Regions from separate parts of the Vibrio sp. genome, predicted to be linked through region 1. Evidence: riboswitches for the same ligand, from Rfam matches in the RefSeq annotation. Region 1 holds a riboswitch; each other region holds the start of a gene.
What was found. A riboswitch is a leader RNA that binds a small molecule or an ion and turns the genes downstream of it on or off. The one in region 1 is predicted to bind thiamine pyrophosphate.

Region 1 (3,234 bases):
TAAATTGAAAACCACCCCATTTTCTTGTTAACCAGAGTAAGAGCCTAGTTTGAGGCCATGCTTGTCTTTATTGTGTCTCTAACAGTGAAAAACCTTGCCGGCCACTTACGGTGTTTCTTAGCGAGTAAATATACGTTTTCGGTGATTTCTTGCGGTAGAGAAAATATGGCTATTTTGTCTCTATCAACAAAGCTGTCTAATGTGCTCCTAGGTAGCACAGTAAAGCCCAGGCCTTTGGAGACAGGTAGCAAGATCTGAGCAAGTTGATTGACGTAACCTGATATAGGCATTTCTTCGATGCTTAATCCCGCCAGAAGTGAGTCGCCACATTGCGAAAAATAGAGTGAAAAGTAGTGCTGGGCATCAGGGTGTTTGATGATGCCTAGTTGTTTTAAATACTCAGCAGTTAATCTGTTTTCGTCTGGTAGATTGCATGTTGGTAGCATCAAGCAGAGCGGCTCATGGCCTAACTTTTCACTGCTAAAGCGTGGGTCGTCAGGTACTTGTGTGACTAGCCCTAAATCGGTGTGACCGTCGAGAATGTCTTTTAGGATCTTGTGTTGTGGTGCCGCTTCGACATGAGGAACTAGAGTCGGATGCACAGCTTGTAAGTCTAGCAGTTTGGGGTAAAGCATGAGCGCTAAGGATCCGGAGCAAGAAAGCGCAATACTGCCCACATAAGGGTCGTCTTGGCCGAGAGAATTAATCAACAGCTCCTCATTTTTTTCTAAGGTTTTGGCGTATTGATAAACCGCTGAGCCCTGTTCGGTGATAGTGAATGTCTTTTTATCACGTTTGATTAGGTCGTATCCGCAAGCCGACTCCAGCTTTTTAATGTGTTGGCTAACACCTGGTTGAGTCATATACAGCTTTTCTGCTGTTTGAGTAAAATGACCTGTATCGATAAGGGTTGTGAATGTTTTGAGCCAAACGGGATTCAGCATTACGCTCTCTTCATAAATGTATTTTATGACTATGAGATTAAACGATAACCATCTGTTTGGGTAGCTGCTCTTCATTGCGTCTCGAAAATTAGAGGTGCATGAAGTTTTAAATTGCTGTTATTATTCTCAGCAAATAGTCGGGGAGCCTGAGCATGTATGTGAAATGGCTGAGATCGCTGTGCGAGACCCGTTGAACCTGATTCAGTTAACACTGACGTAGGGAACTATCCGCGTATTGCTCATCAATCCAGAGTGTACGCACTCACCTGCCGTCTATTCGACATAGCTGAGAGTTCCTGTACGTCTTGTAGTAGGAGCATTCATGCCACATTTGCAAGACAACACACCCATAGTACTCACTATTGCTGGCTCTGACAGTGGTGGTGGCGCAGGCATTCAAGCCGACATCAAATCGATTTCTGCTACTGGAGGATATGCCTGTTCAGTCATCACCGCGATTACGTCACAAAATACACGTGGTGTCTCTGCCATTCATCCCATTCCTATAGAGCATATTGAAAGCCAGTTAGATGCGGTGTTCTCAGATCTCAATGTGTTTGCTGTAAAAGTTGGCATGCTTGCAGATGTAGAGATTATCCAAACGGTCGCAAAGAAAATTCGCCAGTACAAACCGAAGCATCTAGTGGTTGATCCCGTGATGGTGGCTACCAGTGGTGATTTGCTGCTCAAGCACGCGGCGATAGATGTGTTAAAGCGTGAGCTCTTACCATTGGCTGATTTAATTACCCCTAACTTGCCAGAAGCGGCCGCATTGGTTTCTTGTGAGGTGCCAAAAACAGAAGACGACATGGGAGCGATGATTGAACAATTACGCGGACTTGGCGCTAAAGCAGTTCTTTTGAAGGGGGGGCATTTAGAAAGTGACTCCAACAGTAATGACCTATTGATTGAAGCGTCCAGCTGCGATTTGTTAAGAGCACGTCGCTTTAATACTAAGAATACCCATGGAACAGGCTGCACCCTATCTTCTGCGATTGCTTCCTACCTTGCACAAGGTAATCGACTTCACAAAGCGGTGTATCTTGGCAAGCAATATATCTCCCAGGCCATATCTCATGCTGACGAGCTTGAAGTGGGGAATGGTCATGGTCCTGTCCATCACTTTTTTGCTGGTCATATCAACGTGCGATAGCAAGAGGGGCGGAAAATTTACTCATATTTTAAGCAACTTGACTCTTGCCTGCTAAGATCATGATTATCATTCCTTAATAGTTTTGACTCATGGAAGAGCCTAAAAAGCCAGATAACGAAACTCAGCGTATCGATAACCTACAGCAGCTCAAAATCTTGGATACTGAGCCAGAAGAGAGGTTTGATCGGGTCACTCGCCTTGCTAAACGTCTTTTGGATGTACCGATTGCGGTCGTGAGTTTGGTGGATGTTAATCGGCAATGGTTTAAATCATGTTTTGGTCTTGGAGTCACTGAAACGCCGAGGAATATTTCGTTTTGTGGTCATGCTATTCTCGGTGATGAGCCATTTATTATTCCTGATGCAAAGCTAGACCCACGCTTTTTGGGTAACCCACTTGTAGAAGATGAGCCATATATTCGTTTTTACGCAGGTATTCCTTTGGTCCATCACGATAATACTAAGATGGGAACGCTTTGTGTGATTGATACTAAGCCACGTGAGTTAACGGAACATGAGATTCAAGATCTGGTTGATTTGGCTAAAATGGCTGAGCAAGAGCTTTCTAATAACCTAGCCGCGACACTTGACTCGTTAACTCAGATTTCTAATCGGAGGGGGTTTGAAGAGCTAGCGAAGAAATCAATAGATTACTGTGCGTTTAGCAAGCTCTCCATTTCTGTCGCCTATTTTGACCTCAATGATTTTAAGTATGTAAATGACAACTATGGACACCATGTTGGAGATGAAGTTTTGCAGGCATTTGCTCGTCTGCTTAAAGGATCGTTTAGAGATTCAGATGTGCTCGCGCGCATAGGAGGTGATGAATTTATTGTCTTAATGTCTGGGACTTCTGAGACGGTTGCCAATATTGCTTTAGAACGCTTTCGCAGGGCAGTAGACGCTTATAATGTGAGTAACAATAAAGAGTACCAAATCCATTTTAGTGTTGGAGTCGCGTCAGCAAAAGTGGCTCACGGTGTCGAGCTCTCAAGCCTTATTGAGCTTGCAGATCAAAGGATGTACCAAGCCAAAAAAAGCCCGAGTTGAATGAGATCCATTGAGCGATTTATTGCGGCATGGTACTGAGCTAGCATTGTCGGGGGATCTTTCACTGAATTGACATAGCTTTGATAAA
Region 2 (3,234 bases), on a different contig from region 1:
CGGCGTATTGGGTAACTTTGGTGTATCTGCGCGACTAGGTGAAAGCATGTTCTTTGTTGTTGAAGCAGACGAATATGACAGTGCTTTTTTCGATAAACGTTCTAAGTTTGTTCATTACCACCCACGTACTTTAGTGATGAACAATCTAGAGTTCGACCATGCTGATATTTTTGATGATCTTGAAGCCATTAAACGTCAGTTCCACCACTTAGTTCGCACCGTTCCAGGCAATGGTAGAATCTTGGCTCCCAAGCAAGATAGCGCTTTGGCTGATGTACTTGAGCGAGGTTGCTGGAGCGAAACTGAGTTCAGTGGCGAGCAAGGAGATTGGCAAGCGGAAAAAGTCGTCAATGATGGTTCTCGCTTTAAGGTTTTCTTCCAAGGCAGTCAAGTCGGCGAAGTGTGTTGGGATTTAGTTGGAGATCATAATGTCGACAATGCCTTAATGGCGATAGCGGCAGCGAGGCATGTTGGTGTAACACCAGATCTTGCATGCGAAGCGCTTGGAAAGTTTATCAACACTAAGCGACGTTTAGAGTTAAAGGGCGAAGTTGAAGGTGTGACGGTTTACGACGATTTTGCCCATCACCCAACGGCGATTGAACTAACCTTAGGTGGATTACGTAACAAAGTCGGTCAAAATCGAATCTTTGCGGTACTTGAGCCACGCAGCGCAACCATGAAACGCGGTGTGCACAAGGAAACTCTTGCCGCTTCTCTTCATGCGGCTGATTCAGTCTTTCTCTACCAGCCTGAGACCATTGATTGGTCTGTAGAGGAGGTCGCTAAACAGTGTGCTCAATCAGCGTACACATCAGACAGTGTTGATGATTTAGTCACGATGATTGCAGAGCAAGCTCAGCCAGGTGATCAGATTCTGGTAATGAGTAATGGCGGTTTCGAAGGCATTCACAACAAGTTGCTCAATAAATTGGCGGCCAAGAAAAATTAGCAAATAAGAAATACTTTCAATGAATAAAACAGATAAAGCGATCACTTTAGCATTCACTGGTGCCTCTGGCGCACCTTATGGCCTGCGCCTTTTGGAGTGTTTGATCGCGGCAGATTACCAAGTCTTTCTTTTGATCTCTTCCGCGGCTCGCGTCGTGTTGGCTACCGAACATGGGCTAAAGTTGTCTGCCAATCCAGACTCTGCTAAGCAAGCGTTGGTGGACCATCTCAAATGCGATGCGGATAAACTGGTTGTATGCGGTAAGGATGACTGGTTCTCACCTGTGGCATCAGGCTCTGCGGCTCCGAAGCAAATGGTTGTTTGCCCTTGCTCTGCTGGTAGTGTCGCGGCGATCGCCCACGGGATGTCGGATAATCTGATTGAACGTGCAGCCGATGTGGTGATGAAAGAGCGTGGTCAACTTTTATTAGTAGTGCGTGAAACGCCTTTTTCTACGCTACACCTTGAAAATATGCATAAACTGTCCCAAATGGGCGTAACGATTATGCCAGCCGCTCCAGGTTTTTATCACCAGCCTAAATCAATTGAAGATTTGATCGACTTTATGGTCGCTCGTATTTTGGATCATCTAGGTGTGGAACAAGGTTTGGTTCCTCGCTGGGGGTATGACCACCGAGATTAATGGTTAGAGGAACGACTCTAGCTATTGAGTCTCATAACTATTACAATCAAGCCGATACTCATCGGGGAGCTATTCATTGTTTCAATGAAGCTGAGATCGAACTTTACCATTGATTGGTGAAAGTCGGGACCCGTAGACCTGAACCAGATAATGCTGGCGTAGGAATTGAGTTAGGACATACTGGCAATGTTACATGTCCCTCAAACCTGTGCCGCTCAACAAGGAGAGAGCGAGCAGTGAAAACCACTCTGAGCACCATTTCTTTTAGCGCGATTGCGTTAGCAACCCTATCTTCATTTTCAGCTGTAGCGGCAGACAAAACGCTAACAGTTTATACCTACGATTCTTTTGCTGCCGATTGGGGCCCAGGTCCTAAAGTGGAGCAAGCATTCGAAGCCAAGTGCGGCTGTGATGTGAATTTTGTAGCCTTGGACGATGGTGTGTCGATCCTGAACCGCTTGCGCTTAGAAGGGAAAAATAGCAAAGCAGATATCGTATTAGGTCTAGATAACAATTTGATGGCGGAAGCGAAGAAGACGGGCTTGCTAGCTGAGCACAGCGTTGATACGGCTTCCGTTACACTGCCAAATGGTTGGGATGACAAGACATTTGTACCTTATGACTTCGGTTATTTTGCGTTTGTTTACAACAAAGAGAAGTTGGCGAACCCTCCAAAAAGCTTGAAGGAGCTGGTTGAGTCTCGTGACGATTTGAAGGTCATATATCAAGACCCGCGTACATCAACGCCAGGTCAAGGCCTGATGTTGTGGATGAAGTCTATTTATGGTGATGACGCGGCTCAAGCTTGGCAAAATCTAGCGAAAAAGACAGTTACGGTAACCAAAGGTTGGTCAGAAGCTTACTCTATGTTTTTAGAAGGCGAGTCTGACTTAGTGCTGTCTTACACCACGTCGCCAGCCTACCACTTGATTGCTGAAAATGACGCTAAGTTTGCCGCGGCTGACTTTAGCGAAGGTCACTACACACAAGTTGAAGTGGCAGCGAAAGTTAAGGCTTCAAGCAACCAAGCATTGGCTGATGAATTTATGGCGTTTATCTTAAGTGATGATTTCCAATCTGTGATGCCAACGGGCAACTGGATGTACCCAGTGACCAACGTAGAGCTGCCAACAGGATTTGAAACATTAACTGTACCTAGTAAGGCGCTTAGCTTCAGTGCGGATAAAGTAGCGGAGAACCGTAAATCTTGGATCCGTGAATGGCAAAGTGCGCTAACTTTCTAAGGGTATTCTTTGCGTAGTATTCCCAAAATAGGCTTAGGGGTCGCGGTTTTTATCGCGGCCTTTGTTGTTTCTGCCTTGGCTGCTTTATTGATTGAAGCGCCGTCTTTAAATCTCTCTGAGGTGTGGCAAGATCCTTACTATCGTCATGTCACTAAGTTCAGTTTTTACCAATCTTTTCTTTCGACCTTACTAAGTGTTGGGCTGGCGATTCCGGTTGCACATGCGCTTTCTCGTAGAGATTTTCCTGGCAAGAAATTATTGCTAAAGCTGTTTGCGACTACCTTGGTGTTGCCAGTACTAGTCGGTGTATTTGGGTTACTAGCCATATATGGTAATAGTGGTTTGCTGGCAGATGGTTTTGCTTATTTTGATAGTAGGTTGCCTTTTTCCATCTA
Region 3 (3,234 bases), on a different contig from region 1:
TTCGATCCCTGCTCTTCCACTAAACCCTTTATCGGAACTGTCTTTAGATACAGCACAAGAGGTAGATTTTGTTTTCGAGTGGGAAGGGGCTGTGACGCCTGTTGATAATGATGGGAAAGCAGTTCCGACATTTTGGCTCACGAACAAAAGGGCTTGGGAGGGGATGAGTAAAGATAATATTCCCGCTCCACTTGTGTCTTTAGAATTGGGTAAGACATATATTTTTAATCTACGCAATGTTACTCAGTATCACCACCCTATCCATATTCATGGCCACACTTTCACTGTATTGGAACTAGATGGTAAGAAGGTTCCAGAACCCTTCCACACTGACACTGTACTATTAGGTAAGAATGGCACTGCTAAAGCGGCTTTCGTCGCAGATAACCCAGGCCGCTGGATGTACCATTGTCACGTTATTGAGCACATGAAAACCGGTTTGATGGGATACATTGAAGTAAAGTGACGCCTGTAACTTTTGAAATTTAAAACTTTGATTGAGATAAGTTAGCCATTTTATGATCGATAAATAGCGAGTAAAAGCTACAATAGTGAGCAGTTAAATATGGGGGGGGTCATGGGACAACTGTCTATTCTTGGATTTATTGCACTAGGTGGTGCATTTGGTGCGTGTTCTCGTTACCTAATTTCTGAACTGTGTGTTGTATTGCTAGGGCGAGGTTTTCCTTACGGTACGCTAACTGTTAATGTGGTTGGCTCTTTCATTATGGGACTGCTCATTGCAGCTTTCGAAAATGAGCTGATTGCAACTGAGCCTTGGCGTCAAATCATTGGCCTTGGTTTCCTTGGAGCATTAACAACTTTTTCAACATTCTCTATGGATAATGTCCTTTTGATGCAGCAAGGTGCCTTTTTTAAGATGGGACTTAATGTGCTGCTTAACGTTGTTCTGAGTATCTCTGCTGCGTGGATTGGATTCCAGTTACTTATTAAGAGTTAGCAATACACTTCTTTCGTCATTTTTTATACAGGTCGGCTTGGTTTAACCAAGCCGATTTTATATACTGATTTCACTTGTCGGAGTGCCATAAGGCTGAGACCGTTAATTCGGGATCCGTTGAACCTGATCAGATTAGAATCTGCGAAGGGAACAGGAGAAGAGATCACTATATTTCCCCGTCAGTGATCTATCTATATTCAAGCAACACATTTCGTGGTGTCTTGAAAACTCTTGTCGCATCTTTCCGCCAAGCATTTTTATCCAAACTAATTACAAAGCAAGGAAAAATGCTATGTCGAGTCGCAAGCAAGCGAGACTGGAAGCAAAACAGTTCATTGATACACTCTCGGTACAACCGTACCCAAATTCAAGCAAAGTCTACGTAGAGGGTTCACGTCCTGATATTCGTGTGCCAATGCGTGAAATATCACTCGCTGATAGCCTTATTGGAGGCACAAAAGAAGCGCCTATTTTCGAGCCTAATGAGCCAGTACGCGTTTACGATACCTCGGGTGTATACACAGATCCAGAACACACCATAGACCTCTACAATGGCTTACCTAAGCTGAGAGAAGGGTGGATTGAAGAGCGTGCCGATACTGAACTACTCGAAGAAGTAAGCTCGGTATACACCAAAGAGCGCCTAGAAGATGAAACGCTAGACGATCTTCGTTACGGCAATCTACCACGTATTCGACGTGCTAAAGATGGGCAGTGCGTGACTCAATTGCACTATGCTCGCAAAGGTATTATTACTCCAGAAATGGAATATATCGCTTTGCGTGAAAATATGGGGCGAGCTCAATACCGTGATGAAGTGCTGAATCAGCAGCATCCAGGTCAAAGCTTTGGTGCGAACCTACCAAAGGACATTACCGCCGAGTTTGTTCGTAAAGAAGTCGCCGAAGGTCGTGCAATTATCCCTTCTAATATCAACCACCCAGAATCCGAACCAATGATCATTGGCCGTAACTTTTTGGTTAAAGTGAATGCCAACATCGGTAACTCATCGGTGACGTCTTCGATTGAGGAAGAAGTAGAGAAGCTCGTGTGGGCGACGCGCTGGGGTGGGGATACCGTTATGGACCTTTCTACTGGACGTAATATTCACGAAACTCGCGAGTGGATTCTACGTAACAGTCCGGTTCCGATCGGTACCGTACCAATGTACCAAGCGCTTGAGAAAGTGAATGGTGTTGCGGAAAACCTTAACTGGGAAGTGATGCGCGATACTCTGATTGAGCAAGCAGAGCAGGGCGTTGACTATTTTACTATCCACGCCGGCTTACTACTTCGCTACGTACCAATGACAGCAAAACGCGTTACTGGCATCGTTTCTCGTGGTGGTTCCATCATCGCGAAATGGTGTTTGGCGCATCACCAAGAAAGCTTCTTATATACCCACTTCCGAGAGATTTGTGAAATCTGTGCTAAGTACGATGTCGCACTCTCTCTAGGTGATGGTCTGCGTCCGGGTTCGGTTGCTGACGCTAACGATGAAGCGCAATTTGCTGAGCTTCGTACCCTTGGTGAGTTAACCAAGATTGCGTGGGAATACGACGTTCAGGTCATTATCGAAGGTCCTGGTCATGTTCCAATGCACATGATCAAAGAGAACATGGAAGAGCAGCTAGAGCACTGTCATGAAGCTCCATTCTACACGCTTGGTCCACTGACTACAGACGTTGCTCCTGGTTACGACCATATTACTTCAGGTATCGGCGCTGCCATGATTGGTTGGTATGGCTGTGCGATGCTTTGTTATGTAACGCCTAAAGAACACCTTGGCTTACCTAACAAAGAAGACGTAAAGGTAGGCATGATTACTTACAAGCTTGCTGCTCATGCCGCTGATTTGGCGAAAGGGCATCCTGGAGCACAAGTGCGTGATAACGCGCTTTCTAAAGCTCGCTTCGAGTTCCGCTGGGAAGACCAATTCAATTTGTCACTCGACCCAGATACTGCTCGCGCTTTCCATGATGAGACTTTGCCTCAAGAGTCTGGGAAAGTTGCTCACTTCTGTTCGATGTGCGGACCAAAGTTCTGCTCTATGAAGATTTCGCAAGAGGTACGAGAGTACGCAAAAGACACTGAGCAAGTGGCTGCGGATCAAGCTATTTCGATCAAGATGCTTGATGACCCTTTGGAAGGTATGCGTCAAAAATCGCAAGAGTTCAGAGATACGGGTTCTGAGTTATACCACCCAGCAGCACATGCCGAGGTGAGCGATTAATGATAAAAATCCTAATTCCGTCATCACTGATTGAACTGAC

Region 2: another riboswitch for thiamine pyrophosphate. It lies ahead of thiB (thiamine ABC transporter substrate binding subunit); the one in region 1 lies ahead of thiD (bifunctional hydroxymethylpyrimidine kinase/phosphomethylpyrimidine kinase).
Region 3: another riboswitch for thiamine pyrophosphate. It lies ahead of thiC (phosphomethylpyrimidine synthase ThiC); the one in region 1 lies ahead of thiD (bifunctional hydroxymethylpyrimidine kinase/phosphomethylpyrimidine kinase).

What each region holds. Positions count from the first base shown of each region.
Region 1 is NZ_CFHWOM010000002.1:28,210-31,443, forward strand. It holds gene AC4MRV_RS02445 (LysR family transcriptional regulator) at 45-944, opposite strand; TPP riboswitch at 1,073-1,184, shown strand; gene thiD (bifunctional hydroxymethylpyrimidine kinase/phosphomethylpyrimidine kinase) at 1,267-2,097, shown strand; gene AC4MRV_RS02455 (GGDEF domain-containing protein) at 2,187-3,146, shown strand.
Region 2 is NZ_CFHWOM010000009.1:23,683-26,916, forward strand. It holds gene mpl (UDP-N-acetylmuramate:L-alanyl-gamma-D-glutamyl-meso-diaminopimelate ligase) at 1-952, shown strand, start outside; gene AC4MRV_RS08415 (flavin prenyltransferase UbiX) at 972-1,595, shown strand; TPP riboswitch at 1,648-1,777, shown strand; gene thiB (thiamine ABC transporter substrate binding subunit) at 1,832-2,839, shown strand; gene thiP (thiamine/thiamine pyrophosphate ABC transporter permease ThiP) at 2,849-3,234, shown strand, end outside.
Region 3 is NZ_CFHWOM010000095.1:2,633-5,866, reverse strand. It holds gene AC4MRV_RS21040 (multicopper oxidase domain-containing protein) at 1-466, shown strand, start outside; gene crcB (fluoride efflux transporter CrcB) at 578-961, shown strand; TPP riboswitch at 1,030-1,128, shown strand; gene thiC (phosphomethylpyrimidine synthase ThiC) at 1,254-3,194, shown strand; gene AC4MRV_RS21025 (thiamine phosphate synthase) at 3,194-3,234, shown strand, end outside.